2 linked regions of the Bdellovibrio bacteriovorus genome follow. The protein of the gene in region 2 binds, or shares a complex with, the protein of the main gene of each other region. Links are inferred from orthologs where the notes say so. Each region holds a gene or a part of one and is shown on either strand. Other genes may lie near its edges. The genes, in order: rpsJ and nusB.

Region 1 (12,960 bases), 1.8 Mb from region 2 along the record:
ACGGCCGATGCCGTAAATATAAGTCAATGCGATTTCAACGCGCTTATTTCTAGGTAAGTCGACACCAAGGATACGTGCCATGATTAACCCTGCCTTTGCTTATGTTTAGGGTTCTCGCAGATAACGCGAATAACGCCTTTTCTTTTAATAACTTTACACTTGTTACAGATAGCCTTAACTGATGGTCTTACTTTCATAATGTCTTCCCATACGCTTATAGTTTCCACTTTTATTAAAAAGTGAAAATTCCAGCAAAAACACGAATGCGGTCCGGCACGCTAACACCGAAAAAACACAAAGTCTAGAGATAAAAATAATACAGCCGTCTATTTTATTATTTTTTCGATCTCTTTATAGACTTCTTCGGTGTCCCTATTTCCGTCCACTTCAGTATATTTGCCTGATTTTTTATAAAACTCTTTTAGGGGGCTTGTGAACTCTTCATAAGTCTTCAGGCGGGTCTCAATAACCTCTGCCTTGTCATCATTCCGTTGAATGACCTCACCACCGCACAAATCACATTTGCCCTCTACTTTGGAGGGCTTACTGACTATATGATAGACAGCGCCGCAATTTTTACAAACGCGTCTGCCAGTCAGCCTGTCCATCAGGATTCTCATGGGAACTTCAAGGAAGATCGCCTTCCCGATGGATAGATTCATTTTTACAAGTAATTCATCTAGAGCCTGGGCCTGAGCCACAGTTCTAGGGAAACCATCTAAAATAAAGTTTTGGATGCCTTTTTGGAGAACTTCTTCAACCATGCCGATAACGATGCTATCTGGCACTAGCTGACCTTTATCCATAAATTCCTGGGCTTTTTTGCCGAGGTCCGTCTGCCCTTTAATGGCTGCTCTGAATAGATCGCCAGTGCTGATCTGTGTCATTCCCTGGCGTTTAATCAAAAGCTCAGACTGCGTACCTTTACCGGCCCCCGGGGCACCAAACAGGATCAAGTTCATTAGAACTGAACCCTTCTGCTACGGATCTTAGCACCCTTAAGGAAGCCCTCATATTTCTGAGTGATCATATGAGACTGGATCTGTTGAGCAGTGTCCAAAGCAACACCCACCAAGATCAACAAGCTAGTACCACCAAAGTGGAACGGAACGTTGAACTGGTTCACCATGATGCCTGGAAGAATACAAATAGTACAAAGGTAGATACAACCTACTACGTTTACGCGCTCCAAAACTCTTTGGATGTAGTCTGCAGTGGATTTACCAGCACGAACGCCAGGAACGAAACCACCGTATTTTTTCAGGTTGTCTGCCACGTCGTTCGGATTGAATACGATCTCTGTGTAGAAGAAGGAGAAGAAGACAATCAAAGCCACGAACATGATGTTGAAGATGGTACCGGAAGGATTCAAAGAATCCTGAAGGGCCTTCAACCAAGGCGTGTTCACGAATTGAGCCATTGTCGCCGGGAACATCAACAAAGAGCTCGCGAAGATTGGCGGGATCACACCAGAGATATTAAGTTTGATAGGAAGATGAGAGGTCGGAGTCTGCATGGATTGCATGCCGCCACCGCCCTGTCTTTGAGAGTACTGAACTGTGATTCTACGCTGAGCCACTTCCATATAGATAACGGCTGCGATGATCGCCACCATAAAGGCAACCAACAAAAGAACCAATGCAAAACGCATTTCGCCTGTGCGAACAAGCTCCCAAAGCTGTTGAGCACCACCAGGGATCGCAGCAGCGATACCAGTGAAGATGATCAGTGAAGTACCGTTACCGATACCACGCTCTGTGATCTGCTCACCCAACCACATGATAAAGCAGGTACCTGCTGTCAATGTGATGATAGTCATGATTTGGAATGGAAGGAATGCCACAGTTGGAGCGATCACCAAAGGATGTCCATCCGGGCTTGTGGAGTTCATCAACCACGTGCTGATACCGTAACCTTGGATAATCGCCAAAGCCACCGTCGCATAACGAGTGTACTGGTTGATTTTACGACGACCTTGCTCCCCTTCTTTCTTAAGAGCTTCCAGATACGGGATCGCAGAAGTCAAAAGTTGGAAGATGATGGAAGAGGAGATGTAAGGCATGATTCCCAGTGCAAAGATACTGAACTGGGAAAGAGCTCCACCTGTGAAGGTATTAAATAGGCCAAAAATTCCACGGCTTTGAGCCTGGAAAAAAGAGAGCACCGCAGATCCGTCTACTCCAGGAGTCGGAACGTGTACACCAATTCTGTAGATGGCCAAAAGGGCCAATGTGAACAAGATGCGCTTACGAAGATCAGAATTTTTTGCGATGCTCTCAATTGCAGACACTACTTAATTACCTCGACTTTGCCGCCAGCAGCTTCAATAGCTTTCTTAGCGCTTTCTGAGAATTTATGAGCTTTTACAGTCAAAGCTGTTTTAAGCTCGCCATTTCCCAAAATCTTAACAGCGCCTTTGGAAATAAGTCCAGCAGCGTGTAGAGATTCAGGAGTGACTTCTCCAGAAAATTTAGCAAGTTGGCCAACGTTTACAATCTCAAAGTTGTTTGCGAAAGCTACGTTGCTGAAACCAAACTTAGGAAGACGACGGTGCATAGGTGTTTGACCACCCTCGAAGCCACGACGCACTGTCCCGCCTGTGCGAGCCAATTGACCCTTGTGACCTTTGGTAGAAGTGCCGCCCATGCCAGAACCGATACCACGACCGATTCTTTTTGGAGCATGCTTGGATCCTGCCTTAGGTGCCAATGTTTTAAGCAAGCTCATGATTACCCCTTAACTTCAACATCAAGAAGATGTTGAACTTTCATGATATTACCACGTGCCGCAGCAGAATCTTTCACTTCAACAGTTTGGTGAAGTTTCTTAAGACCAAGAACGCGAACTGCGTCCTTTTGATCCTGCGTGCATTTGATAGTTGATCTTTTCAAAGTTACTACGAATGTTTTAGCCATTTTTGCCACCAGTCCGCGAATTAAAGCTGTTGTTTCAACTGCTTCAAGCCGTCGATTGTTGCTCTTACAGCGTTGTGCGGGTTACGAGTACCAACACACTTAGTAAGAATGTCTTTTACACCTACAGATTCAAGAACGGCACGTACCGCACCACCCGCGATGACACCAGTACCTGGAGCAGCTGGCTTCATGATAACCTTAGCTGCACCAAATCTACCGATAACTTCGTGAGGGATCGTACGACCTTCCTTCAAAGCTACAGATTTAGCAGATTTTTTAGCGGATCTGCTTGCTTTACCGATTGCTTCTGGAACTTCACCAGCTTTGCCGGAACCGAATCCAACATCACCAGCTTTGTTACCCACAACTACTAGAGCTGCGAAAGAGAAGCGACGACCACCCTTAACAACTTTTGTTACACGGTTGATCGCGACTACACGCTCTTCTAATTCAGCTGCTTGAGCTTGAACTTTCTCCACACATCACTCCTTAGAAATTCAGGCCGCCCTCACGAGCGCCGTCAGCAAGAGATTTAACACGTCCATGATAGAGGTAACCGTTTCTGTCGAAAACAACGTCTTTGATGTTTTTCGCAGTAGCTGCTTTAGCTGCTTCGATACCAACAAGTTTCGCCATTTCGATACCGGATTTATCCTCTTTACCAAGAGAAGAAACAGCCACTAGAGTGTTGCCGTCTACGTCATTGATGATTTGAGCGTAAACATGCTTACCGCTTCTGAATACGCAAAGACGAGGTCTTTCCGCAGTCCCTTTAACAGTCTTGCGGATTCTGATCTTCTTCTTGAGGCGATTTACTTTTCTTTCGCTTGTATGCTTACTAAATTTCAATTTCATACTTTACCTCAATTATTTACCAGCAGACTTACCGGCTTTACGTCTGATCTGCTCACCAGTGTAACGAACACCTTTGCCCAGGTATGGCTCTGGTGGACGGAAGGAGCGGATTTTCGCCGCAACTTGACCAACAAGCTCTTTACTTGGACCAGTGATAGTCAACTGTGTTTGCTTATCAACTTTAATTTCAATACCTTCTGGGATATCGAAGATTACAGGGTGAGAGAAGCCCAAAGAAAGCTCCAACTTTTTACCTGCAACGTTTGCACGATATCCAACCCCTTGAAGCTCCAGACCTTTAGTGAAGCCCTTAGTAACGCCAGTAACTGCGTTCTGGATAAGTGCTCTGTAAAGACCGTGCATCGCGCGGCTTTCTTTAGTTTCATCGTTCGGAGTCAAAACCACTTTGTTGCCGTCGATTTTCGCGGAAACATTTGGTTTCATACCGATTTTCAAAGAGCTTTTCGCACCTTTAACGACTACTTCGTTAGCAGGTGTAACGCTCACTTGTACTGTGTTATCAAAAACAACGGGTGCTTTTCCAATACGAGACATGATTCACCTACCAAAGTGTCGCAAGCAATTCGCCACCGAGTTTTTGCTCTGTAGCTTGCTTACCGCTCATGATTCCTTTGCTTGTGCTGATGATGGACATGCCCATACCAGAACGAACAGTTGGAATCTTGTCAGATTTAACATAAACGCGACGGCCAGGACGGCTAACACGGTCAATATTATTGATCGCGTGGCCACCAGCTTCGTCATACTTCAAATAAACACGCATGATGCCTTGTTTGCTGTCTTTAGCAACTTTAAAGCTTCTGATGAAGCCTTCGTTTACCAAGATCTGAGCAATACCAGCTCTCACTTTAGAAGCAGGCATATCCACTTTTTCGTGTTTTGCTGCTCCAGCGTTTCTGATCATTGTAAGGAACTGAGAAATTGTATCCATTCTGAACCTCTTACCAGCTGGCTTTCGTTACGCCAGGCAATTTACCGTCAAGGGCCAATTGTCTGAACGCAATACGAGACAAACCGAATTTTCTGTAGTTACCACGAGGGCGACCAGAAATTTCACAACGTGTGATTGTGCGGTTTGGGTTTGTGTCACGAGGAAGAGCTTGCAGCTTAGTGCGTGCAGTTGCTCTTTCTTCGTCAGAAAGCTTCATATCAACAGCTTTAGCTCTCAATTCTGCTCTGTATTGACCATACTTAGCAGCAAGAGCTTTTCTTTTATTATTTTTTTCAATGCTTGCTTTACGAGCCAAGTGACACCTCTTATTTTCTGAAAGGCATACCAAGCGCTTCAAGCAACGCTCTGCCTTCAGTATCGTTCTTCGCAGTTGTACAGATAGTGATGTTCATACCACGAGTCTTGTCTACTTTATCGTAGTTGATCTCAGGGAACACGATCTGCTCTTTCAAGCCCATGTTGTAGTTACCACGACCGTCGAAACCTTTGTTAGGCAAGCCACGGAAGTCACGTACGCGAGGTAGTGCCAGCGTGTTCAAACGATCCATGAAGGACCACATTTTTTCTCTTCTCAAAGTCACGCGAACACCCAATGGGATGCCAGCACGCAACTTAAAGTTGGAGATAGCTTTCTTTGCTTTAGTGATAACAGCTTTTTGTCCAGTGATCGCTGTGATTTCATCAACCACAGTGTTCAAGATTTTTGGATTCTGAACAGCTTCGCTCAAGCACACGCTCAGAGTGATTTTCTCCAGGCGAGGTACTTGCATCACGTTTTTAACTCCCAATTGGTTCTTCAGAGCGGGAGCGATCTCTTTATTATATCTTGTATGTAAGCGATTCATCTCATCACCCCTTATAGAACTTCCGGAGCCAAAGATACGATCTTAACGAAAGACTTTGCTCTCAACTCTCTGGCAACTGGGCCAAAGATACGTGTTCCGATTGGTTCTTTAGACGCATTGATAAGAACTGCAGAGTTGTCATCGAAGCGGATGTAAGATCCGTCTGGACGACGAAGTTTAGCAACAGTTCTAACAACTACGGCTTTCGCCACGTCACCTTTTTTTACTTTTGCATTTGGCAGAGCTTCTTTGATGGAAACAACGATAACATCACCGATGGATGCTACACGACGTTTAGAACCACCAAGAACCTTAACGCACATAACTTCTTTTGCGCCGGAGTTGTCTGCTACATTCAGTCTGGTTTGCATTTGAATCATAACAGTCTCCTACGCCTTTGCCGTTTCTACGACTTCAGCCAAAGCCCAACGTTTAGTTTTGCTCAGAGGACGAGTTTCACGGATCTTAACGATGTCACCAACTTTAGCTTGGTTCTTTTCGTCATGAGCCTTGAAAACAGATGTCTTCTTAACATACTTACCGTACTTGGCATGTTTAACCATGCGGTAGATGAGGACAGAGATGGTTTTATCCATCTTGTCACTGATAACTTCACCTACGACTTCAATTTTACGTCCTCTAGAATTAGTTTCAGTCATGTCCTACCTCTATCTCGCCACTTTTTTTACAATCGCTGTGTTGATTTTAGCGATGTCACGGCGAAGACCGCGGATTTGCACTGGGTTAGAAAGCTGCCCAATGGAATTCTTGATACGCGCCTGGAACAACTCTTCAGAAAGAGCTGCTCTTTTCTTTTTCAATTCAGCTACAGAAAGATCTTTGATCTCTACAAACTTCATACAACTACTCCCTTACCAAGAAACGAGTTTTGAAAGGAAGTTTGTGAGCTGCACGTTCGAAAGCTTCTTTAGCTTGCTCACGAGTCACACCGTTCATTTCGAAAAGAACTTTTCCAGGAAGAACACGAGCAACCCATAGTTCCGGGTTACCTTTACCGCTACCCATACGAGTTTCAGCAGGCTTTTTAGTTACCGGGATGTTCGGGAACACACGGCACCAGATTTTACCACCACGCTTAACAGAACGGGAGATAGCGATACGACCAGCTTCCAACTGACGAGCAGTCAGACGACCTTCCTCGATTGCCTGAAGACCGTAGTCTCCGAAATCAAGGTTAGCGCCTCTTACTGCAAAACCAGTAGCGCGGCCTACAAATTGTTTACGCCATTTTACTCTTTTAGGACTTAACACGACCTGCCTCCTCAACTTCGCGAGCAGATAAGATATCGCCTTTATAGATCCATACTTTCAGGCCGATGATACCGTATGCTGTTAGAGCTTCTGCTGTACCGTAGTCGATATCAGCGCGCAATGTATGAAGAGGAACGCTCTTCTCATTGTACCACTCAGAACGGGCAATCTCTGCACCATCAAGACGACCGGAAACACGGATCTTGATACCTCTCACGCCGCCTTTGATCGCAGCTGCAATAGATTTTTTAAGAGCTCTTCTCCAAGAGATACGTTTCTCAAGTTGTTGAGCAATGCTCTCAGCAACGAGCTGAGCATCGAGGTCTGGTTTGCGCACTTCTTGGATGCTCAGGAAAACTTCGTTGGGTGTAAGTTTTTGAACTTCCGCTTTAAGAGCGTCAATACCACTACCTTTTTTACCAATAACAACACCTGGGCGAGCTGTGGAGATGATGATTTTAATCTTCTTCGCAGCACGTTCCATTTCAATTTTCGCAACACCCGCGTTCTTAAGTTTGTCCTTAAGGAACTTTCTCAAACGGATGTCTTCGTGGAGATTTTCAAAATATTGTTGACCCTTCGCATACCAGCGAGAATCCCAAGTTCTGATAACACCGACTCTTAGACCAATTGGATTAACCTTCTGACCCACGACTATTTCTCCTCGAGTACTACGTTAATGTGGCTGGTCTTCTTACGAACACCGAACGCGCGACCTTGTGCACGAGGACGGAATCTTTTAAGAACTGGACCTTGATCAACCCAGATAGCTTTAACATAAAGGCTGTCTACATCCATAACCTTTTTGTATTCAGCATTGGCAACAGCTGATTCGATTAGCTTTTTTACCATACCTGCAGTTTTTTTGTTCAGGAAAGTAAGGGTTTTAACTGCCTCGTTCACGTCTTTACCGCGAACCAGGTCAGCAACCAATCTTGCTTTCTGAGCGCCAACTCTTGCATATTTCAAGCTTGCTTTAACTTCCATAATAAACCTCTATTACTTCTTCGCAGCAGGAGCAGCGGCTTTCTTCTCAGCGTGACCATGGAAAGTTCTGGTTGGAGCAAACTCACCGAGTTTGTGACCAATCATGTTCTCTGTGATGTACACAGGAACGAACTTTCTTCCGTTATGAACTGCGAATGTCAGTCCAATTGTCTCTGGAAGAATTGTTGAGCGGCGAGACCAAGTTTTAATAACTTTTTTATCATTTTTCTCAAGTGCATTGTCGATTTTCTTCTGAACATGAGTATCGACGAATGGACCTTTTTTAATTGAGCGTGCCACCTTTTACTCCTACTTACGTCTCTTGATGATTGAAGAGTTGGTTCTCTTATTGTTTCTAGTTTTGAACCCCTTACAAGGTTGACCCCAAGGAGTTACTGGGTGATGCCCTTTACCAACGCCTTCACCACCACCGAGTGGGTGATCAACTGGATTCATGTGCATACCACGTACAGAAGGACGGATACCTCTCCAACGAGAGCGACCTGCTTTACCTAGATTGATGTTTTCATTGTCAGTGTTACCAACTTGACCGATAGAAGCACGGCAAACTGTCAACACTTGTTTCAACTCACCAGATGGCATACGTACTTGGCAGTACTTGTCGCCTTTACCAGCAAGAGTCGCGCTTGCACCAGCACCACGGCAGATTTGACCACCTTTGCCTGGACGCAATTCGATATTGTGAATAACAGTACCAACAGGGATAGCACCCAAAGTCAGGGAGTTACCTGGTTTGATATCGGCTTTATCAGAAGAGATAACAGTATCGCCAACATTCAAACCTACTGGAGCAAGGATATAAGCCTTAGCACCATCAACGTAGGAGATCAGAGCAATACGGCAAGTTCTGTTCGGATCGTACTCGATCGCGATAACTTTTGCGGATACTTCAAGTTTGTTACGCTTGAAATCAACCAAACGGTATTTTCTCTTATGACCGCCACCTTGGTGACGAATAGTGATTTGACCGTGATTGTTACGCGCAGCTTGTTTCTTAAGAGGAGCTAGCAAAGACTTCTCTGGAGTAGTCTTAGTGATTTCTTTGAAATCGAAACCAGTCATTCCTCTGCGACCATGAGAGCGTGGGGCAAATGTTTTAATACCCATCTTTATACTCCCTCAAAAAGAGCGATCTTCTCACCTTCAGCAAGCTTAACGTAAGCTTTCTTCCAGTAAGCGACCTTGGTTAGACCGAATTTAGTTTGCTTAGAGTGACCGCGGCAGACGCTAGTTCTAACGCTATCAACTTTAACTTTAAAGTTTTTCTCAACAGCAGCTTTAACGTCAGTTTTAGAGGACTTCAGGTCCACTTCGAAAACGTATACGCCAGCAGCGTTGTGATAAGTATTTTTCTCAGTAATGAGAGGGGCTTTAATTACTTGTTTCATTACGCCTTCTCCAATGAACAACGATCTACGATTTTAGCCACAGAATCTTTAGTGATAACAGCAGCGTCGTACTTCAATAGATCAAACACGTTCAAACCTTCAACTGGGAAGTATTTGAATGTTGGAAGATTCTTGGAAGCACGGTTGAATTTGTCATCAACTACAGAGTCAACCAATACAGCTTTTTTCAAACCGAAAGCTTGCAAACGTTTGTTAAGCTCAGCAGTTTTACCTTCAGAAGCCATGCTGTCCACGATGAACAGTTTGCCTTCTTTTTGAAGGTGAGAAAGTGCCATGCTCAGACCCAAACGACGAACTTTTTTAGGCAGAACGAAAGCGTAGCTGCGAGGTTGAGGACCGAAAGCGGTACCACCACCAGGCATCAAGATAGAACGGCTGGAACCTTGACGAGCTCCACCAGTACCTTTTTGTTTAAACGGCTTTTTACCACCACCAGACACAAGACCTTTGGTCTTAGTCATGTGAGTGCCTTGACGACGAGCCGCCAATTGCCATTGAACTACTGTGTGAAGAACTTCCTTTTTAACAGGAGTTTCGAACACGTCAGCAGCAAGCTCAACGGAGCCAACTTTTTCTTTTTTCCAGTTCAATACATTTACTGTAGCCATACTATTCTCTCACCAACTTAACCAAAGTGTTTCTAGCACCTGGAACTGGCCCTTTTACCATCAGAACGTTTTCTTCAGCGATGATCTGAACAACTTCTACGTTCTTAACAGTGACAGTTTCAGCACCCAAATGACCTGGGAATTTCTTACCCGGCATTACGCGACCTGGCCATGTTCTGTTACCAGAAGAACCCGGACGACGGTGGAATTTAGAACCGTGGGATGCAGGACCACCTGCGAAGCCCCAACGCTTCACGGAACCGGCGAAACCTTTACCTTTAGACTTGGAAGTGATTTTTACGAAATCACCTTTAGCCAAGCTGTCGATAGAGATTTGCGCGCCAACAACAGTACCTTCTGGAGCAGCTTGACGAAGTTCTTTTACGAACTGAGCGCCATTTTCGAAGCCAGCTTTTTCAAGGTGACCTTTTTCTGCTTTGTTGGAGTTTTTAGCTTTTTTAGGGTGGCAAGCTACCTGAATAGCTTCGTAACCATCTGCTTCGTTAGTTTTGATTTGAGAAACAAACCAAGGCTCGTAACGAAGAACAGTAACAGGAACAGCTTCGCCGTTCTCGTTATAGATAGTAGCCATACCTTCTTTGAAGGCAAACAGGCCGTTCAATTTAAGACCTGCAGTATTTTGAGTTTCTGTAGTTTCGCTCACGTCTTACCTCTAAACCGCAGAAAGTTTGATTTCAACATCTACACCAGCAGAAAGATCCAGCTTCATAAGCTGATCTACTGTCTGTTGAGTTGGTTCTAAAATATCGAGCATACGCTTGTGAGTTCTCACTTCGAATTGTTCACGAGATTTTTTATCTACGTGCGGAGAACGCAATACAGTGTAGCGGTTGATGCGAGTAGGCAAGGGAATTGGACCCGCAACTTTAGCGCCTGTACGACGAGCAGTCTCAACGATTTCTTTCGTCGACTGGTCAAGCAGTTTATGATCGAATGCCTTCAATCTGATTCTAATCTTCTGACTTTGCATATGGACACTCTTCTCTTTTATAAAGTATCGTAATTACTAGCAAATTTGTTAACAATCAACGTCCTGATCCCATCGAAAACTTGCCCCGAATTAGCCCTTGCGGCCTGAATCGCCTTCAACGCGGGGGGTTTTTTGTAGATATAGACGCTATGAGTGCGCGAGTATGCGCACTTTGAAATCTAATGTCAAAGGGAAATATTATTTTTTTTAATATCTTCCCATTTTATGGAGAATGTCCGTTTTTACCTTCGCAGGCACAATGGCATATTCCAAAAATTCCATACTGAAGCTGGCTCTGCCTTGGCTCAAACTGCGGACATCCGTAGCATAACCAAACAGACTCGCCAGAGGGGCTTCGGCCGAAATAACCTGCCCACCACCCTGCTTCACATTCATTGTGAGAATCTTTCCACGACGGGAATTCAGATCACCCACGATGTTTCCTACGAAGTCATCCGGGCAAGTCACCTCAAGCTTAAAGATAGGCTCCAAAAGCTCTACAGAGGCTGCCTTAACTGCGTCCCGGAATGCCAGGGAAGCAGCCGCTTTAAAGGCCATCTCGCTGGATGAATCCGGACGAACTTCAATCGAATTTAAGGTCCCCTTAATACCCAGCATCGAACAGCTTGCCAAAGGACCGACCTCGGAAGCCTCACGGAAGCCCGATTCAACGGCCTTCAACATCGGGGCTGTAAATTCTTTAGACACAGCCACTTTACTGATGAACTGGATGCCATCCGCCTGAGAAATAGGCTCGATGGAAAGGGAGACTTTGGCAAAGTGAGCTTCGCCAGCGATCTCACGTTCGTAGACGTGTTCCGCCTTGGCTGCCGCCGTGATGGTTTCACGATAGGAAACCTGCGGCTTACCCACATTGGCCTGGATCTTATGCTCACGAAGCAAACGATCCACAAGAATTTCCAAATGCAATTCACCCATGCCAGAAAGCAGGATTTGCCCCGTTTCCGGATCCGTGCGCAGACGGCAGGATGGATCTTCTTTTTCAAGTTTAGCCAGGCCAGCCAACATCTTTTCCTGGTCCGCAGAAGACTTCGCTTCCACCGCCACGGAAATAACCGGCTCTGGGAATGTGATCGCCTCAAGAACCACAGCATGAGAGCTTTCGCACAGAGTATCCCCTGTGCCTGTGAACTTAAGACCGATAACCGCGCCGATATCACCCGCCTTCAGGCTGTTGATTTCTTCACGGGAATTCGCATGCATTTTCACCAACTTCTGGATGCGCTCTTTTTTCTGAGTGCGCGGATTCAAAAGCTGCTCCCCGACCTTCACCTCACCGGAATAAACACGGATATAAGTCAAAGTGCCGGCAAACGGATCATTGGCAATTTTAAACGCCAATGCAGCCGCGTGAGCATCGAATTCAGTTTTACAGATGATTTCTTTATCAGGACGCTCAGGATCGTGACCCACAATTGCAGGCACCTCCAGAGGCGACGGAAGGTAGTCAATGACCCCATCCAACAAAGGCTGAACGCCTTTGTTTTTGAAAGCGGCTCCACAGAATACCGGGAAGGCTTTCAGCTCAAGAGTCCCTTTGCGCAAAGCCCGTTTAAGCTCTGGCACGGTGACTTCTTCTCCATTGAGATATTTCTCAAGAAGTTCGTCTTCAAATTCAACGATCTTCTCAACGACTTCAGTGCGGAAGCGGTTTACTTCCTCTTTCATGTCATTGGGAACATCGGTAACTTCGAAATGGTCACCCATTCCGGACTGATCCCACATGTAAGCGCGGTTTTCCAAAAGATCGACAACACCACGGAAGGTGTCTTCCATGCCGATTGGTACCTGCACTGGGATTGGGTTCGCGTTCAGCTTTTCCTTGATCGTCCCGAAAGACATCACGAAGTCAGCACCAACACGGTCCATTTTATTTACGAAGCAAATGCGGGGAACTTTATATTTGTCGGCTTGTTTCCAGACGGTTTCGGACTGAGGTTCAACCCCATTCACACCGTCGAAAACAGCGATCGCGCCATCCAATACACGCAAGGAACGCTCAACTTCAATCGTGAAGTCAACGTGGCCCGGAGTATCGATGATGTTGATTCTGTGATCTTTCC
Region 2 (15,723 bases):
AGATTCAAAGTTCCGTGGACCCAAATCGGCCCTACAGCCGCATCGGTTCCGCGTTTCATCTTAACGTACACCATTTGGTTCGGCGGCGGTGGTGGAACGTGGATGCAAGCCTGCGGGCTTGGCACCAGAAGAAACTCCACGACCTCGCGCTGGTTGTCTTCAAGGGGAACCATGAAGCCAGGGATCTTCACCCCTTTGCCGTCCAGCGCTTTCAGTTCTGAAGAAGAGCTGCCCGTGACATAGTCCATCTCACCCAGCAGACGCCAGTCGACCTCCACACCATTCAATGCGGCGCCACCGGATCCGGCAAACTGATAAATGACGGCAGCTAAAACAGCCACCAGTATGAACGCTCCTGCTAATACCCAGTTCTTCATAATCCCATTAAAGACGCTCCCCCCTTTAAAAGCAATAGCTTTGCGCACCGCCCTTGCCTCTGATATAACGATGTTTTGTAGTCAAAAAAGGGCCAATTCCATGAGCAACAAAATCCAACGCGTCCGCGGCACTCGAGACCTGCTTCCTGAAGACAGCATTCTTTTCCGTTTTGTCGAAGAATCAGCCTATGAAAAGGCACTTTTGTACGGATACGGAGAGATCGAAACCCCTATTTTCGAGTTTTCTGACGTTTTTCACCGCACTTTGGGCGAAACTTCCGACGTTGTGAATAAAGAGACTTATGATTTTACAGATCGTGGAGGCGAAAGTCTGACGCTCAGACCCGAGGGCACTGCGGGTGTGGCTCGCGCTTTTATTTCAGAAGGCATGATGCAGAATCTTCCACTGAAGTTCTATTATTCCGGCCCGATGTTTCGTTATGAGCGACCACAAAAAGGACGATATCGCCAATTTTACCAATTGGGCGCAGAGTGTTTAGGTTATGAATCCCCATTGGCGGATGTGGAAACCATCTCTTTGGCGTGGGATCTGCTGAAAAAAATCGGCATCTCTGACGACTGCACCTTGGAAATCAACACCCTGGGCGATGCGGAAAGCCGTGCGGCTTACCGCGATACTTTGGTGAACTACTTCACCGCCCATAAAGATCAGCTTTCTGAAGACAGCAAAATGCGTCTGGAGAAAAACCCGCTGCGCATTCTGGATTCCAAAGACGAAGGCGACAAAAAGCTGAATGCCAATGCACCAAAACTTGAACAATCCTTGAATCAGACCTCCCAGGACTTCTTCAAGAAGGTCATCGCGGGCATCGAAAAGCTGGGCATCCCGTACAAGATTAATGATCATCTAGTTCGTGGACTTGATTATTATTGCCACACTGTCTTTGAATTCACGACCACCAAGCTGGGGGCTCAGGGCACCGTGCTTGCGGGAGGGCGTTATGACGGCTTGATTGAAACCATGGGCGGACCGAAAACTCCGGGCGTGGGCTGGGCTGCCGGCATCGACCGTTTGGCTGATCTGACCCCGAAAGAACTGGCGACAAAAAAGGAAGTCATCATCGCCGTAGTTGGTGCTGACGAACAGGGCGAGGACGAAAGCGTGAAAGTCGCTCATGAAATGCGCGTGCGTGGCTTTAAGACGGAAAACTTCCTGTCGGGCAAAATGGGCAAGAAGATGCAAAAAGCCAACAAACTGGGTGCTCACTATGCCTTGATTTTGGGCGGCAACGAAGTGACCAATAAAACGGTCACAGTGAAGAACTTCACGACGGGCGAACAAAAAGAAATCACCCGCGCAGAACTTCAGACCTACCCGTTTTCAATCTAATTTTTCAGACGTGATTTAAAAACAAAAAACCCGCTTCGAAAGAGCGGGTTTTGTTTTTCAGAAATGACCTGGCAGAACAAAAAACTATTGGATATTACGCAGCTTGAATTCCATTTTCGGGAAGACAATCCCGCCGCCAAAGCCCAGCTTCACCGCGACGTGAAACAGATCATTCACTCGGTTTTGCGCCGGCAGCCAAGAGCCCTCAAGGCCCAGGAAAGCCTCGGCCACGACCCCGACGCCACGGCCATAAACCGCACCATTGAGCTCGCTTAAAGAAACCCCGCTTGGAATAAAGCTGAACATCCACTTGTAAGCGACCTCAAACTTCAGGCCGCCGTTTTTGAAATCACAAAGATACAAACCCGGAACACGCACAACTTCATCCGTGCCCGGCACCAGGAAAGCCGCATCAAAAGCCCACACGTCGTGATCCACAAACAGACCGACATTCATGCCGTGAGCATACAGATAACCCTTAATAGGAATTTTATCTCCCGGCTGCACATTGAACTGATTTTGCAAAGTAACAACCAGTTGATCGATCTGCTCTTGATTCAAACGAGTGTTCTTTTTCAAAGACTCCACCAGAACCTCTCGCGACATCCCGGCATCTTTGTCAAAATCCAAAGCCCACGCCGTAGCCGATCCCAGCGAAAGACAACCCAACAACAACGCGGACAGAGCAAGTCTGAAGATCATGGCCTTTTCTCCTGTTGGGAAAAGGCTACCGCTTATTTGAAAAAATCAGTAACAAAAAATTTGGAGTGCAGCCACCCCACCCTCAACATGCAAACCGTCCTGTACCCCTACAAAATAAACGCACCGCTTCGGAAAAAGTAAGCAGGTACCTTTTCCGCCAACGCAGAGCTTCTGCAAAAGTAAGCAGGTACCTTTTAAGCAGGTACCTTTTAGATAAGCCGGTATGAGGGGGAATGGTTGGGGGCTTTGCAGCCTCCAACCGAGTTCCGCAGCGCTAAGAAAAGCCTGCGATGGCAATCAGAAAACAAAAAAGCCACCCATAAGGCGGCCTTCACAAAACAAACAGAGCGCGAGGACTGTCCGAGCGTTGGAGGCTGCAAAGCCCCCAGCCATTCCCCCGGGCGTACCGGCGCGATCTATTTACGGTTCAACTTAATGGAGTGCCCTCTCTGCCAGCCCGGAATTTTCAGGGAGGCAGCGCGAGTCCATACGACCATCAGGATCAAGCCGACAACGAACATGGCAACGCTCAGCCACTGCCCTCGGGTCAGACCCAAAGCCTGGAATCCGATGTGAGCATCTGGCATACGGAAGTGTTCATCAACAACACGAACCACCGCATAGATCAGCACGAAACAAGCGGCGATAAAGCCCGGCTTGCGTGGTTTTCTCCATAGGAAGAACAAGAACATAAAGATCAGCAGACCTTCACCGAAGGCTGCGAACAACTGAGACGGATAGCGCGGAGTCAACAAAGGTGCAATCGCCTCTTTGGCTGCAGTGTTGCCGTCTTGGATGGATTCAATCACTTTGTTCAAAGTAGAATATAGCTGCTCACGAGCTGTCAGATCGAAGCGGAACTTATCTACAAGTTCCAGCCACTGCTCACGACCCACGCCGACTTTTTCAACAACCGGAACAAGCTCCGTCAGTTTCGCGGCTTCCTGACCTGGCCAGGAAACGATGTCTTGAGGAAACTTCACCGCCAGCGGATACGTCGGATCGCAAGGACGACCGACAAGTTCACCGTTGATGAAGTTGGCGATACGACCAAAGAACACACCGATCGGACCGGTTACCGCGACCAGATCGAGCAAGTACAAAGAGTTCACAGAATACTTGCGCGCATACAGTAAGCACGCAATCACGATCCCGATGATACCACCGTGACTTGCCATGCCGCCTTCGTTGACAGCAAGCACACCCCAGTACGGGAATTCAGATTTGAACTTCATGAAAAGATCCGGGCCATAGAAAAGCACATACCCCAGACGACCGCCCACCAAAGTACCGATGGCTGCATAAGTGATAAAATCGCCGACCATTTGGACAGACAAACCCGCACGTTGTCTTTTTGCCAGCCAAGTGATCAGGATGTAGGCGCAGATAAAGCCCATCATGTAAGAGAGGCCGTACCAACGGACTCCGAAATCACCGGAAATTCTTAAAGCAAATGGATCGAAATCATGAACCACAGACGCATCCTTCTTTGAGACATACAAGGGTCTCGATAAGAGAATTTTTGGACCTTATGGTAATAAAGCGAGAAAATGGGGGTATGTCCAGATTTTCGTCTCTACTTCTACTGTGCATTATTTTGACCGCGAGTCTGTCTCAGGCTCAATCCGGCAGTCGCTGGGGCAGCGGTATTGATTTCACCAAACGCGCCACCGCCCGCGAAGGCAGCCGGTGGTCTCTTTCTGAGTGGCTCGAAATGAAGAACCGCAACCGCATGATGGATATGTGGCTGTCGGTGAACTCTCCGTCGCCCTACGAGTTTTCACTCGCTGCCTCGTACAACTCGTTCAAAACCGAGGACCCCGACAACACGTCCGTGAGCGATTCTCATGTGTCGTACATGGGTGAGCTTTCCGCCTATGCCCAGTTCGTCGGGCTGACCGCGGAATATGAAAACAACAGCGAAGAGGAGTTCAACGACCTGACCGGCATGCTGAACATCCGCGTTCTGGGAAATTCGATCCAGAACACCTCGCTAACCCTGCACTACGGACTGCGCACCCGCGAGGCCGATCAACGGCTGTCGCAGCAGTTTGGCCAGGTGTCGCTGCAGGTATATTTGACCAAGTATTTTGGAATTGACGGGAAATATCGCTATTACCTTCCCACCTCCACGGATGAATTGGGAGATGTCGAAGGCAATCGCACCGAAGCCGGGCTTTTTATAGACTTTAAAGCCGTACGGATCTTCGGAAACTGGTACAAGGAGAGCCAGAAAACAAAAATCCCTGCTGCTGCCGATGACACAGTCACCGATCGCACAGGGATCAGGTCAGGACTTAAGATCTTCTTCTAGAGAAGACAAAAGGCCCGGTTTTGCCGGGCCTTTTTTTATTTAAACTACTCGAGTTCGATCAGTTTGTTTTCGCCGCTTACGAAGTAAGACTCTGTCGCTTGCTCGTGAGCCATTGGAGAAGTCACTTTCCACTCCATGTTCATTTGCATACCAGCTACAGGATCACGCTTGGAGCCTGTGTTGAACACAGACGGGATGACTGCGTTAGCATCGAAGTTGAAGCCCCATGCAACAGACAGGTTCGCTGGCATGAAGGTCGCGTTAGTGATGTATTTACCAACACCATCAGCAGAACCACCTGCAGTGTAAGTCACGCGGTAAGAGAAATCGACAACAGACATACCGAAGCCGTTTTCATAAGTTACGTTGTAAACTTTGGACTGAGGAATGTTCCAGCCAGCAAGGTCAGACCAGCAAGTCAAACCAGCAGGAAGAGCATTTGCAGTGTCCAATTTCACGTTAACAACAGATTTACCTGCGTTGATAACTGCGAAGATTTTTTTACCGATGTTGATGATTTGATCCACGATCAATTCGATCGCGTTCAGTGGGTTCACGTCATTAGCGATAGCTGGCTCGCCAGTGAACTTCACGCGCAATGGGCGCTGAGAGTTGCAATCCTGAGAAAGACCGTTTGCACCTTTTGCATACGTTTCCATCTGTGGATATTGAGCAGTTACGTCGCGAACGATAACTCTCTTGATTTCGAAGTAAGCTTTGTCAGTAGCGAATGCGGATGACGCCATACCCAGTGTCAACGCAGCTGCGATAATAGAACGAATCATTTGGACCCCCTTGTTTCGTTGGCAGGGGTCATATCAAGGCAAATACGAGCTTTCAAATGAAAAAGCCCCGATGCTGACTATTTAACCTTTCGCAAGGCGTCACCATTCTTTGGTGAGCGTAAGCATTGGGAAAATCCAGGATTTCGAGTTGGACGAGTTGGTTTCAGTGCCGTCGACGGTCTTCTTTGTATAATTTGCCAGGTAATAGTTCAAAGACGCCCCGATATGGAAGCCCTCTTTGAACTCGGGCATGACCCCGAACTGAAACCACATGCTGGTCCCCGTCCACCTTTCAGCCTCGCCATCGTTGGAGAAAGTCCCGGTGCTCAGGATATTGTAAGCCATGCTGACACTGTAAAGTTCGTTGCGCCCAAACTGCCACTTCACGTAAGGGCCGGTATCGGTCGAGGCAAAATCGATCGTCACGTCATCTTTGTCGGTGTGGGAAATTCCAGAGTAGTTCCACCCGCCCCAGATGTGTTTTTTCAGACTGAACAGCAGGCCGATGTTATAGAAGTATTTGGCGGAGGTTCGGGTTTCGTCGGTGGTCAGATTGTCTGACATGTAGGTGCCACCCAGCTCCAGCAAAAAGCCGGCATGGGCATTCATGGAAAACAGCACTAAGAGGACCACCAATAGTTTCTTCACAGAATCTTTATCGGCGTGTTTACTTAGGACCCCGAGGCCAGCCGAGGTCCAGTTGCAGAATATTAATTCCTTTTCAAAAGCGCAGCGTAGAAGCCATCATAGCCTTCTTTATCCGGGCGCACATGAATCTGCTTGAGCAAAGTCCAGTCCTTGCCATGTTCGGCCAGGAACTTTTCAACCTGCTTTTCGTTTTCACTCGGCAACAGGCTGCAGGTCGCATAGACCATCTGCCCGCCTTTTTTGGTCATGTTGCAGTAGGTGCTTAAAATCTCGTACTGCAAGCCATGCAGACGGTCGATCTCTTCGTTGCTCAGTTTCCATTTGGTGTCAGGATTACGGCGCAAAACGCCCATTCCCGAACAAGGCACATCCAGAAGGACGCGGTCCGCGGTGTCGTACAGGCGCTTGATCACTTTGTTGGAGTCAATCAAACGCGTTTCGATCACATCGACCCCGTCACGGCGGGCACGGACTTTCAGCTCTTTCAATTTCCATTCATGAATATCCAGGGAAATGATCTTGCCCTTGTTCTTCATCATGGAAGCCATGTGCAAGCTCTTGCCGCCAGCACCGGCACAGGCGTCGATCACGCGGTGACCCGGCTCAATGCCCAACAATGGCGCAACCATCTGGGAAGCGGCATCCTGAACCTCGAACAGACCCTGTTTGAAGGATTCGGTGATAAACACGTTTTTACGTTCCACCAGACGAAGAGCGTTTGGCAGATCCGGAGAAACTTTCGTGGCGTTGATGCCGTCTTTTTCCAAAGTTTTGATCAGCTCATCCGGCGTGGTTTTCAAAGTATTGGTGCGCAGGAACACTTCCGCGGGCTTGTTCAAAGCGCGCATCGCATCCTTCCACTCTTCACCCAACTCTTTGGTGCCACGCTCGTGCATCCAGTCTGGAATGGACTGAGCAATCGCGAACGACGACACGTTCTTTTCACGGGCGATGACTTCTTTCGGATCAAGACCGTCAAGCTCTTCCCAGTCAGGAAGTTCGTTTCCGCCGCGCACCCAGTACGCGCCCCACACTTTCCAAAGATCGTTGTCATCAGCAAGATGGGACAGCAGACGCTCCCAGCGCACGATTTCGTAAACAGATTCAGCAAAGAAACGGCGGTCGCGGGAACCCCAGCGGGTGTTGGCCTTCAAATGGCGCTGGATGACTTTGTCGGCATAGAAACCCTGTTCAAAGATTTCATCCAGAGCGGTGACGATTTCAGATACGAGATGCTTGTGAATTTTCAAAATGTAAACACCAGGCCAGTGGCCAAAAAGGTTCCGTTGAACTGCCCAGAGGACAGAATAAGAAGGTGGTTTTTTAAACCAGCTTCAATGAAGAATCCAGTGTTTTCAAAGATATTGAAGAATCGTGCCCCGGCGACAACCTGATAATCCAGGGACAGTGCAGATTTTCCAGAGGCCTGTTTAAAGAACACTCCCAAACCGGCACCCGCGCCAAAATACAGCGGGAAACGTGAGGTCGCATCCGGGAACATGATCATCGGAACAAACGCCAGTTTATTCGGAGTTTCGCCACCCAGGTCGTATTCGGAGTAATCAATTCTCAGCAGCATGTCCATGGAGTTGTACCACTCGCCCACCCGGTAAGTGACGCCGAACTGATTTTTCCCCACGTCATCTTCCTGACCGTTCTTGCCCCAGTCATAGGATTGCGACGCCATGTAACGGCCAAAATGCAAAGCCAGATAGTGATCCGACGGACCGCCTCCGGTGTTGAAGGAGGACGATGCCGTGTCACGGGGCTGGAAGTACTTCGCAGCGGCCTCGCGGCCCACCACGGGCTGGGAGTCTTGGGCTGTGGCAATGGAGCTTAAAAACAAGGGCAAAATCAACGATAGAAAAGTCTTCACACGCACCTCAATTCTGGCTTCTATTCTATTCAGTTTTCCCTCTGGCGAGGAAGTTGTTGACGCGCTAGGTCGTTAACACTAGACCCATTGACTCAAGACAGGCGCCTCCCTAATCTCCGGCTAGCTTTTTGGACGGGACTAAAGACTATGAAATGCCCTTTTTGCGGACATGCTGATGACAGAGTTTTGGATACCCGAGTGCAGAAGGACGGAAGCATCCGCCGCCGTCGTGAGTGCCTCGAGTGCAAAGCCCGTTTCTCGACTGTAGAAACGATCATGCTGGCGTTCCCGTTCATCATCAAAAAAGACGGCCGCCGCGAACCGTTCAGCAAAGAAAAAATTCTCAAAGGTCTTCAGGCCTCCTGTCAAAAGCGTCCTGTCAGTCTGGCGCAGATCGATGCGGTGGTTGAAAAAATCTCTGCCTGGGTGATCAATCGTGGTGAATCCGAGATCTCTTCCCGTCTGATCGGGAAAAAGGTCATGGCTGAACTAAAACAACTGGATGACGTTGCCTATATTCGCTTTGCAAGTGTATACAGAACCTTCAAAGACGTTCAGGAATTTGTGGAGACTCTGGAAGACGCCGAACTTCTTGATTTTGTCGATGCAAGTAATCCACAATTAAGCCTCACGGCCATGACATTTGTTGAAAGCGAGAAAAGTACGAACCATGAAACTGACAGCAAGACGCCAAGCCCGCGAACTCGCCCTCCAGGTCCTCTTTCAAACTGAGTTTGCTCCGCAGATCAGCTACCAAACATTCCTAGAGGTGTTTGAGCAGAGTCTTGACCCCGAAGTGATCACTTATGCTGATCTTCTCGTGACCGGTGTGAAATCCAACAAAGAAAAGATTGATTCCAAGATTCAGGCGTCCAGCGCCCACTGGAAAGTGGAACGCATGGCGACCATCGACCGCAACATCCTGCGCATTGCCGTTTACGAAATGCGTTTTGCGGCAGATCCGATCAAAGAAAACATCGTCATCAATGAAGCGGTGGAAATCGCCAAAAAATACGGAACTTCCGATTCTGGCAGCTTCGTTAACGGACTTCTAGATCAAGTCGGCAAGGCTCACTAATGGCTCTTAGCGTACTTTCCCAGGCCAGCGCTCTAAACCCGGGTTCCGACCTGTGGATTGTGCCTGATCTGGAAAAGTCGCCGTGGACCGCGAAGCTGGATTGGTACCTGAACTTTCAGGTGTGCAAATCCTCGCGCCACCAGTCCCCGGCACTGCCTGAGTTCTTGGGCAGTGTATTGGAACAGACCGAACTGAACAAACCCGCGATCCCTGCGGTGTCTGATCAGCCGCTGATGATCGCCTCGGACAAACTTCTGCCCAACAAATGGGTCGTGATCCTTCCCTGGAACGAAGACCTTACCCAGTGGACCGCCGAAATCTTCCGCATCTGGAAGAATCTGAACAAACCCACTTTGCGCATTTTCATGCCACCTGGACAAAGTACCGGGAACCTGCAGATCGCCTGGCAGACCCACCACCCGGTTCAGGAATTCACAGTCGTCCTTGATTAAACAAACGTTTCTCCCCACAATTAAATAAACCGCCAGCACCAACATCATCATTTGGCGGAGCATCTTAGTGGGAGCGTTCATGGAGAAATTTTCGCAGTCTTTGGTGTCAACAATCACAAACCTTCAGAAACGACTTGAGTCTGTTCTGGAAAATGATTTTGAAGCCAAGGTGGAAGCGTCAGAGCGCCATGCGCACTTTGAACCTTCCCGCGATCTGTCTTTGGTGCGCGGCCTTTCTTTGGGTCTGCCGGAAGATCATATTGATCGTGCGATTGTGGTGTTCTCGCGTCTGGCCTTGTTGTTTGATGCCGGCGTTATGCTGGAAAATCACGACGGTCAGTGGAAAGCGCAGGCTTATTTCCATAAAGGTGCGACTCACCTTTTGAAAAACAACTCCAAGTCCTTTGTTAAAATCCCTCAGATGAATCTATTGTCAGTGCTTTCCACGGCGTCCCAGCCGATGCTGGAAAAACTGCAGTTACAGCATCTGGATCCGGACAATAAAACGTCCTGCCTTTTGATCAAAGCCAGCCCTGACTTTGCCTTTATTCTTTTCTCGGGCATGGCCGACCTGTGGCTGAAAGAACATGTCGAAAACGTGCGTCGCGCCCTGATCAACGGACTTGCTGACTGATGGACGGCGACAACAAAACCTACACCATCTATATCCTTTCTGACAGCACGGGTGAAACCGCCGCAACGATGATCCGGGCGGCTTTGGTTCAATACACCACCAAAGACGTTAACATCATCCGCTGTAAAAACGTGCGCACCGAAACCCAGGCCGAGGCCGTCATCGAAGAATGCTTCGAGCGCCGTGGAATGCTGGCCTACACCGTTGCCAGCCAGGGCCTGCGCGCCAAGATCCGCGAAATGGCTTCCGGCAAAGGCATTCCCTACTTTGACCTTCTGGGCCCGCTGCTTTCCACCTTGGACACTTTCTTTGGTCAGCATTCCGAAGACACCGTGGGTGCCTTGCGTGCGGTCGATGAAAGATACTTCAAACGCATTGAAGCCATCGAATACACCGTCAAACACGATGACGGCAAAACCTTTGCCGAACTGGACAAGGCTGACATCGTTCTTGTCGGAATTTCCCGCACCAGTAAAACGCCGCTTTCCATCTTCCTGTCCCACAAGGGCTGGAAGGTCGCAAACGTCCCGCTGGTATTGGACACTCCCCTGCCGGAAGAATTGTTCAAGATCGATCAGCGCCGCATTGTGGGTTTGATCATCGATATGGATTCCCTGCAAAGAATCCGCAAAAGCCGCTTGGAAAAATTCGGTCAGGATCCGGGTGGTTCTTACGCTTCAATGTCTCATATCGCCAAAGAAATCGAATACGCTGAAAAGATCTTTAAGGTGAATCGCCGCTGGCCGGTCTTCAACGTCACCGAACGTGCGTTGGAAGAAACAGCCAGTGAGATCGTGCGAATCATCGCCGCCCGTCTGGGCCTTCCTGACAGCGTTATCTTTTAATACGACGGCCGGGCTGCCTTGGCCCCGTCGGCCTGCTGCCGTCAACTCCGCGACACGCCGTCCGGGCTCTGCCGTGGCCCGCGCTTCCGCGCGGGTGCGCGCCGTCGTGGCGCCCACGGAGGTCGCTGCGTTGCTGGCAGCTGTCCGCCGGGTCCAAGACATCCCAGCCTCGCTCGGGTTAATACGCCTTCTCTCGACCTTTGCGCCAAAACTAAGAAGAGCCTGTGGCATAGCAATTGTATCTCTGTTTATACAGAGGTTGCCTATGAGATCATCTGCTCTTAAATTCTTTATGCCTTTCCTTTCCTGTCTAGTGTCTGTACAGGTACAGGCGCAAAGTGTTGAGTCGGACTTTATGGCGAATCAATGTCCCGGGATCTCTTCCTTTTCCTCAGTGAATTTATGGCAAGACGGTAATGATTTATCTGTCTCATCTTGCGGGTTCGCGCAAAAGCTGGCTGGTGTTGTCGATTCGATTTCTGATTGGGCTCCCGTCTCTGAGAAAATCATGCTGTCATTAAAGCATTCTGCCAGCGGGGCTTCCTATGATGGTGTGAAAGTACTTTCAGCCGCAGAGTTTCTTTACATTGAAGGCTCAAACCACAAAGAAAAACATCTGCGCAATGAACAGGGCAATCTAACGACCTTTGCACACGAATACGGTCACGTAATCCTAACTGACTGGCTGACTCGCGACATTCCTGAATTCAAAGCCATCCGCGAAGGCATCGCTTCACCCATGATCGCAAACCAAAAAGTCTACTTCCTCGCAAATCAACGGGGCTTGATTGAAAAGCGCATCATTGCAGCACCCACCCCGTCCCACCAAGAGCGCCTTCTGAAAAAGAAACAGGACATCGAACGCCAGTTGGCGCAAGCCTACTTTGAAGGGGGTGAATTTTCTGCGGAACAAAACCGCATACTGAATTTGCTTGCGCCCTATCACGAACTTTTTGCTGACGTGGTGGCCGTGCTTTATGCCGAAGACCCCCAAGCCATGCGCAAGGCCGTGGAACTTCCCAGCAGCTCTGACAAAGATATCTATATGGCTGAAGCCCGTGATTTCACCATCAGACACTCCCACGAGCATTGGAATGACTCCACCCCGCACTACAGGCTTTCACCAGTTCGCAGCAGGCTGTTTGCAGGCCATTGGATCAAGGGATATTCGTCGACAGAAAAACGTGAATATCTTGAAAAAGTCTATAACCTATTGCGCGACGATATACTGTCTCGCTGGCATCAAGAAACGCCCTCAGTTCAAGACGCTAACAAAACGCTGATCGAAAAGATCAATTCAAGGCTTTAAAATTTGAACTTGATGGTTTGGATTTTGGCGGCGCTGTTTTCTTTTACAAAGACGACATAGCCGTGGGATTCTTTTTTCAGACCCGTCAGTTTCATACAGTAAGAGGTTTCGCGGGATTGCAGACGCATGGGTTGTACCGGCGCATTTTCTTCGCATTCGCCTATGTCAGAAAAAGAAATTCCCTGATCCAGGAATCGAATCAGAGCGGCCTTTTCCGGCGCAGACAGCTTTTCTGAAAGCTCGGTGTTGGCGCAGCGTAAAAGATCGGACTCGTTAACTCTGAGCTTTTCGCAGGCACGGAAAATCTTCCATGTTTGGCGGGCTTGGAGCAGGTCGACTTTCTCCGCTGCCGACCAGGCCAGGGACATCAACAACAGATAAATCATTACTGTGCCCCTTTCTTTTGTTTTTCACCGAAAAGTTTAAACAACAGATAGTCCCCACCACCCGACATCGCCGCCTGGGCGGTATCAATGACATCTTTAGTGGTCATCGGCGAGGCTTTTTCAATTTGGGAAGTTCCTGTACCGCGACACTTCGGATGCAGCAGCAAGGCGGCTTTGTCCGCATGGACTTTTTTGGCCGTTTCGCAGGCATTTGCATCCACCGGGCAATTCATATTCCATTTTTTTGTGACCGCGGTGATACGGTCATGAATTTCCTGGGTGGCGAAGCTGCTGCAATTGATGGTTTCATCCATCGCCGGTTCAAAGTAATTGGCCAGATCAAATTCGCGGTTTTGCACAAACTTTCCGTCTTTGCACACGATCAAGGGCGGAGCTCCATCAAACAGATCACGCCAGAAATAAAGGCCTTTATAGTTGGCCATCAGATCGGCATAGGATTTCACACCGGGACGCTGCAACCCCCACGTCGCATTTTCCTGCATGATCCCAACTTCCAGCGCCTTTTTCACTTTGTCAGCCGGGAGCTTCGGATCCTGCCCGACCATGTCCCAATACATGGAACCGTGAGAAAAGAAGTGATCGATCTTATCAAACCCCACAAAAAAGATTTGACCCTTCACTTGTACTTTGGCGCTTTGGGAAAAGTAAAGCTGCGTGTACGGCTTGCCGGATCCATAAGGGACCTCGGTGTGAACTTTCGGCCCCGCCTGCGGCACATTGAAATACAACGCTTTGGTGATTTGTGGAAGGTTGCGATCCAGATCGTCTTCCAGATATTTCAAAAATCTTTTGCGATCACAGGATTTGCTGCTGTAGTTGTAATTATCAAGTGCCATCGTCAACAGAGCGTTCACCACGCGGTTGATTTCAGCATTGGCCACCACCGCATTCTTGTCACGACGGGCGGAAAAGTTGTCAGGCTCTCCAGCAAAGACATTCCAGGAAAATAAGAAGACTAAAAAAAATGCCATTGGTTTTATTATCCAATGGCATCGTCATTTTGCCCAGTTTGTTGAAAGGCCCTAAACAGAATCAGACCTTGGTACTACGGCTAGGGCTGCTGGCCACGCTTTCCGGCCCACAGTTCAATTCCTTCAGGGGACAAAATCAGATTGAAGCGGTCCTCCATAGAGCTTTCAAAGGCCATCTCAAAGGACTGTGGGAACTCCTTCGTCGCCACAAAAGCCTTCACGCTGCGGCCTTGGATTTTCACGATCTCAGACGGCAGGAAACGGATGGTGCAAGTGGCTCTGACATCTTCGCGGGCGCACTCGATTTTTACACTTTCATCGGCACTCAGCCAGCGATAGCGGCCCTCAGCTCCCACGGCATCCATGAACTGCTGGATTCGCCCGTAAGCGCCACGCTCGTTCAGCAGAACGCCGACCTTTTCTGCGCGATGAAACACCGCCACCGAGTCCGCCGCGGCCTGGGCCCCTGCTCCTGCCAATAACATCAAAATCACAACCATCAATGCCTTCATACAGAGTCCTTTCATTTAGGTGACCTTACAGATCCACCTGAGGAATACGAGAAAAATCACTGAACCACATAAAAACCCGTCAGACACCATAGAATGCCCCGTCACAATCCTGACAGTTATGGTAATTTTGCCTATCAAGCCCCCACCGCTTTACACCGGCCCCTGGCTTCTTTATGTTCGGCCCATGCTTAGATATTTGATTTTATTGCTTTTGTTTACACCCACGATCGCTCAGGCCACCTGTGTGCCCAGCGATAATTCCTGTGAATTTTATGCCTGCAAAGAGCGCGAACACGCCTGTGGTAAAAAAGGATACTGGCAAGACTTCGGCTACCCCTACTGTGAGAAGTTCTTAGTGGACGAAGAACGGTTCTCTGCCCGTTCTCAGATCTGGCTTCAGGATGTGCGCTATTGTCTGCAGGAACGGGTCCAAGAGGTTTCTGAAGGCACAAGCTGCAAAAACCTTCATACGCAAGCGATGGACAGTCACGTCAGTTGTTATGTCGACACCGGCTTTTGCGATCTGACCTATATGGAGCAAGTCCGAATCTATTGGTATCTCAAGGGGGCTTTGCGCAGCAAGGACACCTGGCGCGAGGCTTATCTGCTGAAGCAGGCCTGTGCCAACAGATTCAACTAGGCTGAAGCTTACTCTGCCCGTCGCTCCCAGATAAACGACAGATCCTCTTCCCCCATCAGAACTTTCAGATACAAGCGACCGTTCATCTCCCGAAGGACGGTCCAGCTTTCAAAGCCCAAACGCATGTCAGAATCCTGAGAACACCAGGGTGCATTGTCAGGATGAACTTCAACCACCTTCTGATAAAGCTGATCCTGACTCAATGAGTACTGAGCCCGTCTTTCACAAAACCCCTGCTCCCCTTCGCGCCAGTAGCGCAAGGTGTTTTCAGTGTTAGAACTGAAGTGATAGACGATCTGCAACGCCGGATTCGGCGGCGGCAACTCTTGCCCCTGATACAGAAGACCCACAAAAATCCAAATTCCCAGCAGGCTCATAACCATCCTCGCTTGGAAAGAATCCCATTCACTTTTCGCGCGTCCTCCATCGACAGACCTTCAGCACAAACCTCTTTCAATGTGCCGCCAAAATCAGCGAAGTCACTGCCTGGCACCAGGCGATTCAAAACCGCCATGGAAAAATCCAGGCCCTTTTTAAAACCCAGTTGCTCAGAGATTTCCCACAAGGTGCCGCTGACAATTCCGGAATCGTGATACAATCCCCCATTTCGGTCCGCCACCGTAAGATCATTCAAGACGGTCCGGCGAAAAGGGGCTTTCTTGTAAGAGGCTTCGCCCATACGGGGACTTCCCAGTTGCATAGCTGTGAAATAGTCGGCAAAGCCCTCGTTCAGGGATCCACCTTCCCCTTCAAAGGGAAGTTTCGCCAGCACATCAATCACCGCGTGAGCACTTTCATGCACTACAATGGACGGATCGCGCG

What was found.
Region 1: the proteins of nusB (region 2) and rpsJ are in contact, whole or in part, in a solved structure (PDB 3D3B), measured with the Escherichia coli proteins. The link is inferred for Bdellovibrio bacteriovorus from one-to-one orthologs.

Annotation. Positions count from the first base shown.
Region 1 is NZ_CP020946.1:904,199-917,158, reverse strand. Bases 9,218-12,032 are described here. They hold rpsJ (30S ribosomal protein S10), read right to left. Parts: upstream 10,877-12,032; coding sequence 10,559-10,876; downstream 9,218-10,558. Other genes in these bases: fusA (elongation factor G), read right to left, coding at 11,084-12,032; rplC (50S ribosomal protein L3), read right to left, coding at 9,887-10,549; rplD (50S ribosomal protein L4), read right to left, coding at 9,256-9,885; rplW (50S ribosomal protein L23), read right to left, coding at 9,218-9,256. Also shown: rpsM (30S ribosomal protein S13), read right to left, coding at 1-81; rpmJ (50S ribosomal protein L36), read right to left, coding at 84-197; B9G79_RS04500 (adenylate kinase), read right to left, coding at 327-962; preprotein translocase subunit SecY, read right to left, coding at 962-2,290; rplO (50S ribosomal protein L15), read right to left, coding at 2,290-2,727; rpmD (50S ribosomal protein L30), read right to left, coding at 2,730-2,915; rpsE (30S ribosomal protein S5), read right to left, coding at 2,936-3,394; rplR (50S ribosomal protein L18), read right to left, coding at 3,405-3,770; rplF (50S ribosomal protein L6), read right to left, coding at 3,783-4,325; rpsH (30S ribosomal protein S8), read right to left, coding at 4,333-4,722; rpsN (30S ribosomal protein S14), read right to left, coding at 4,733-5,038; rplE (50S ribosomal protein L5), read right to left, coding at 5,049-5,588; rplN (50S ribosomal protein L14), read right to left, coding at 5,600-5,968; rpsQ (30S ribosomal protein S17), read right to left, coding at 5,978-6,247; rpmC (50S ribosomal protein L29), read right to left, coding at 6,257-6,448; rplP (50S ribosomal protein L16), read right to left, coding at 6,453-6,860; and 6 more genes. UniProt on the Escherichia coli protein: Involved in the binding of tRNA to the ribosomes. Part of the processive rRNA transcription and antitermination complex (rrnTAC). The complex forms an RNA-chaperone ring around the RNA exit tunnel of RNA polymerase (RNAP).
Region 2 is NZ_CP020946.1:2,745,410-2,761,132, forward strand. What follows is about bases 7,458-10,427. They hold nusB (transcription antitermination factor NusB), read left to right. Parts: upstream 7,458-8,723; coding sequence 8,724-9,131; downstream 9,132-10,427. Other genes in these bases: B9G79_RS13160 (hypothetical protein), read right to left, coding at 7,458-8,053; nrdR (transcriptional regulator NrdR), read left to right, coding at 8,201-8,785; B9G79_RS13175 (hypothetical protein), read left to right, coding at 9,131-9,583; B9G79_RS13180 (GTP cyclohydrolase), read left to right, coding at 9,663-10,217; B9G79_RS13185 (pyruvate, water dikinase regulatory protein), read left to right, coding at 10,217-10,427. Also shown: B9G79_RS13120 (DUF3299 domain-containing protein), read right to left, coding at 1-377; hisS (histidine--tRNA ligase), read left to right, coding at 478-1,728; B9G79_RS13130 (hypothetical protein), read right to left, coding at 1,813-2,430; lgt (prolipoprotein diacylglyceryl transferase), read right to left, coding at 2,847-3,905; B9G79_RS13140 (hypothetical protein), read left to right, coding at 3,989-4,744; B9G79_RS13145 (hypothetical protein), read right to left, coding at 4,789-5,529; B9G79_RS13150 (hypothetical protein), read right to left, coding at 5,629-6,177; B9G79_RS13155 (RsmB/NOP family class I SAM-dependent RNA methyltransferase), read right to left, coding at 6,240-7,427; more of B9G79_RS13160, read right to left, coding at 7,424-7,457; more of B9G79_RS13185, read left to right, coding at 10,428-11,062; B9G79_RS13190 (hypothetical protein), read left to right, coding at 11,136-12,371; B9G79_RS13195 (hypothetical protein), read right to left, coding at 12,368-12,757; B9G79_RS13200 (hypothetical protein), read right to left, coding at 12,757-13,749; B9G79_RS13205 (hypothetical protein), read right to left, coding at 13,830-14,261; B9G79_RS13210 (hypothetical protein), read left to right, coding at 14,446-14,901; B9G79_RS13215 (hypothetical protein), read right to left, coding at 14,910-15,278; B9G79_RS13220 (hypothetical protein), read right to left, coding at 15,275-15,723. UniProt on the Escherichia coli protein: Part of the processive rRNA transcription and antitermination complex (rrnTAC). The complex forms an RNA-chaperone ring around the RNA exit tunnel of RNA polymerase (RNAP).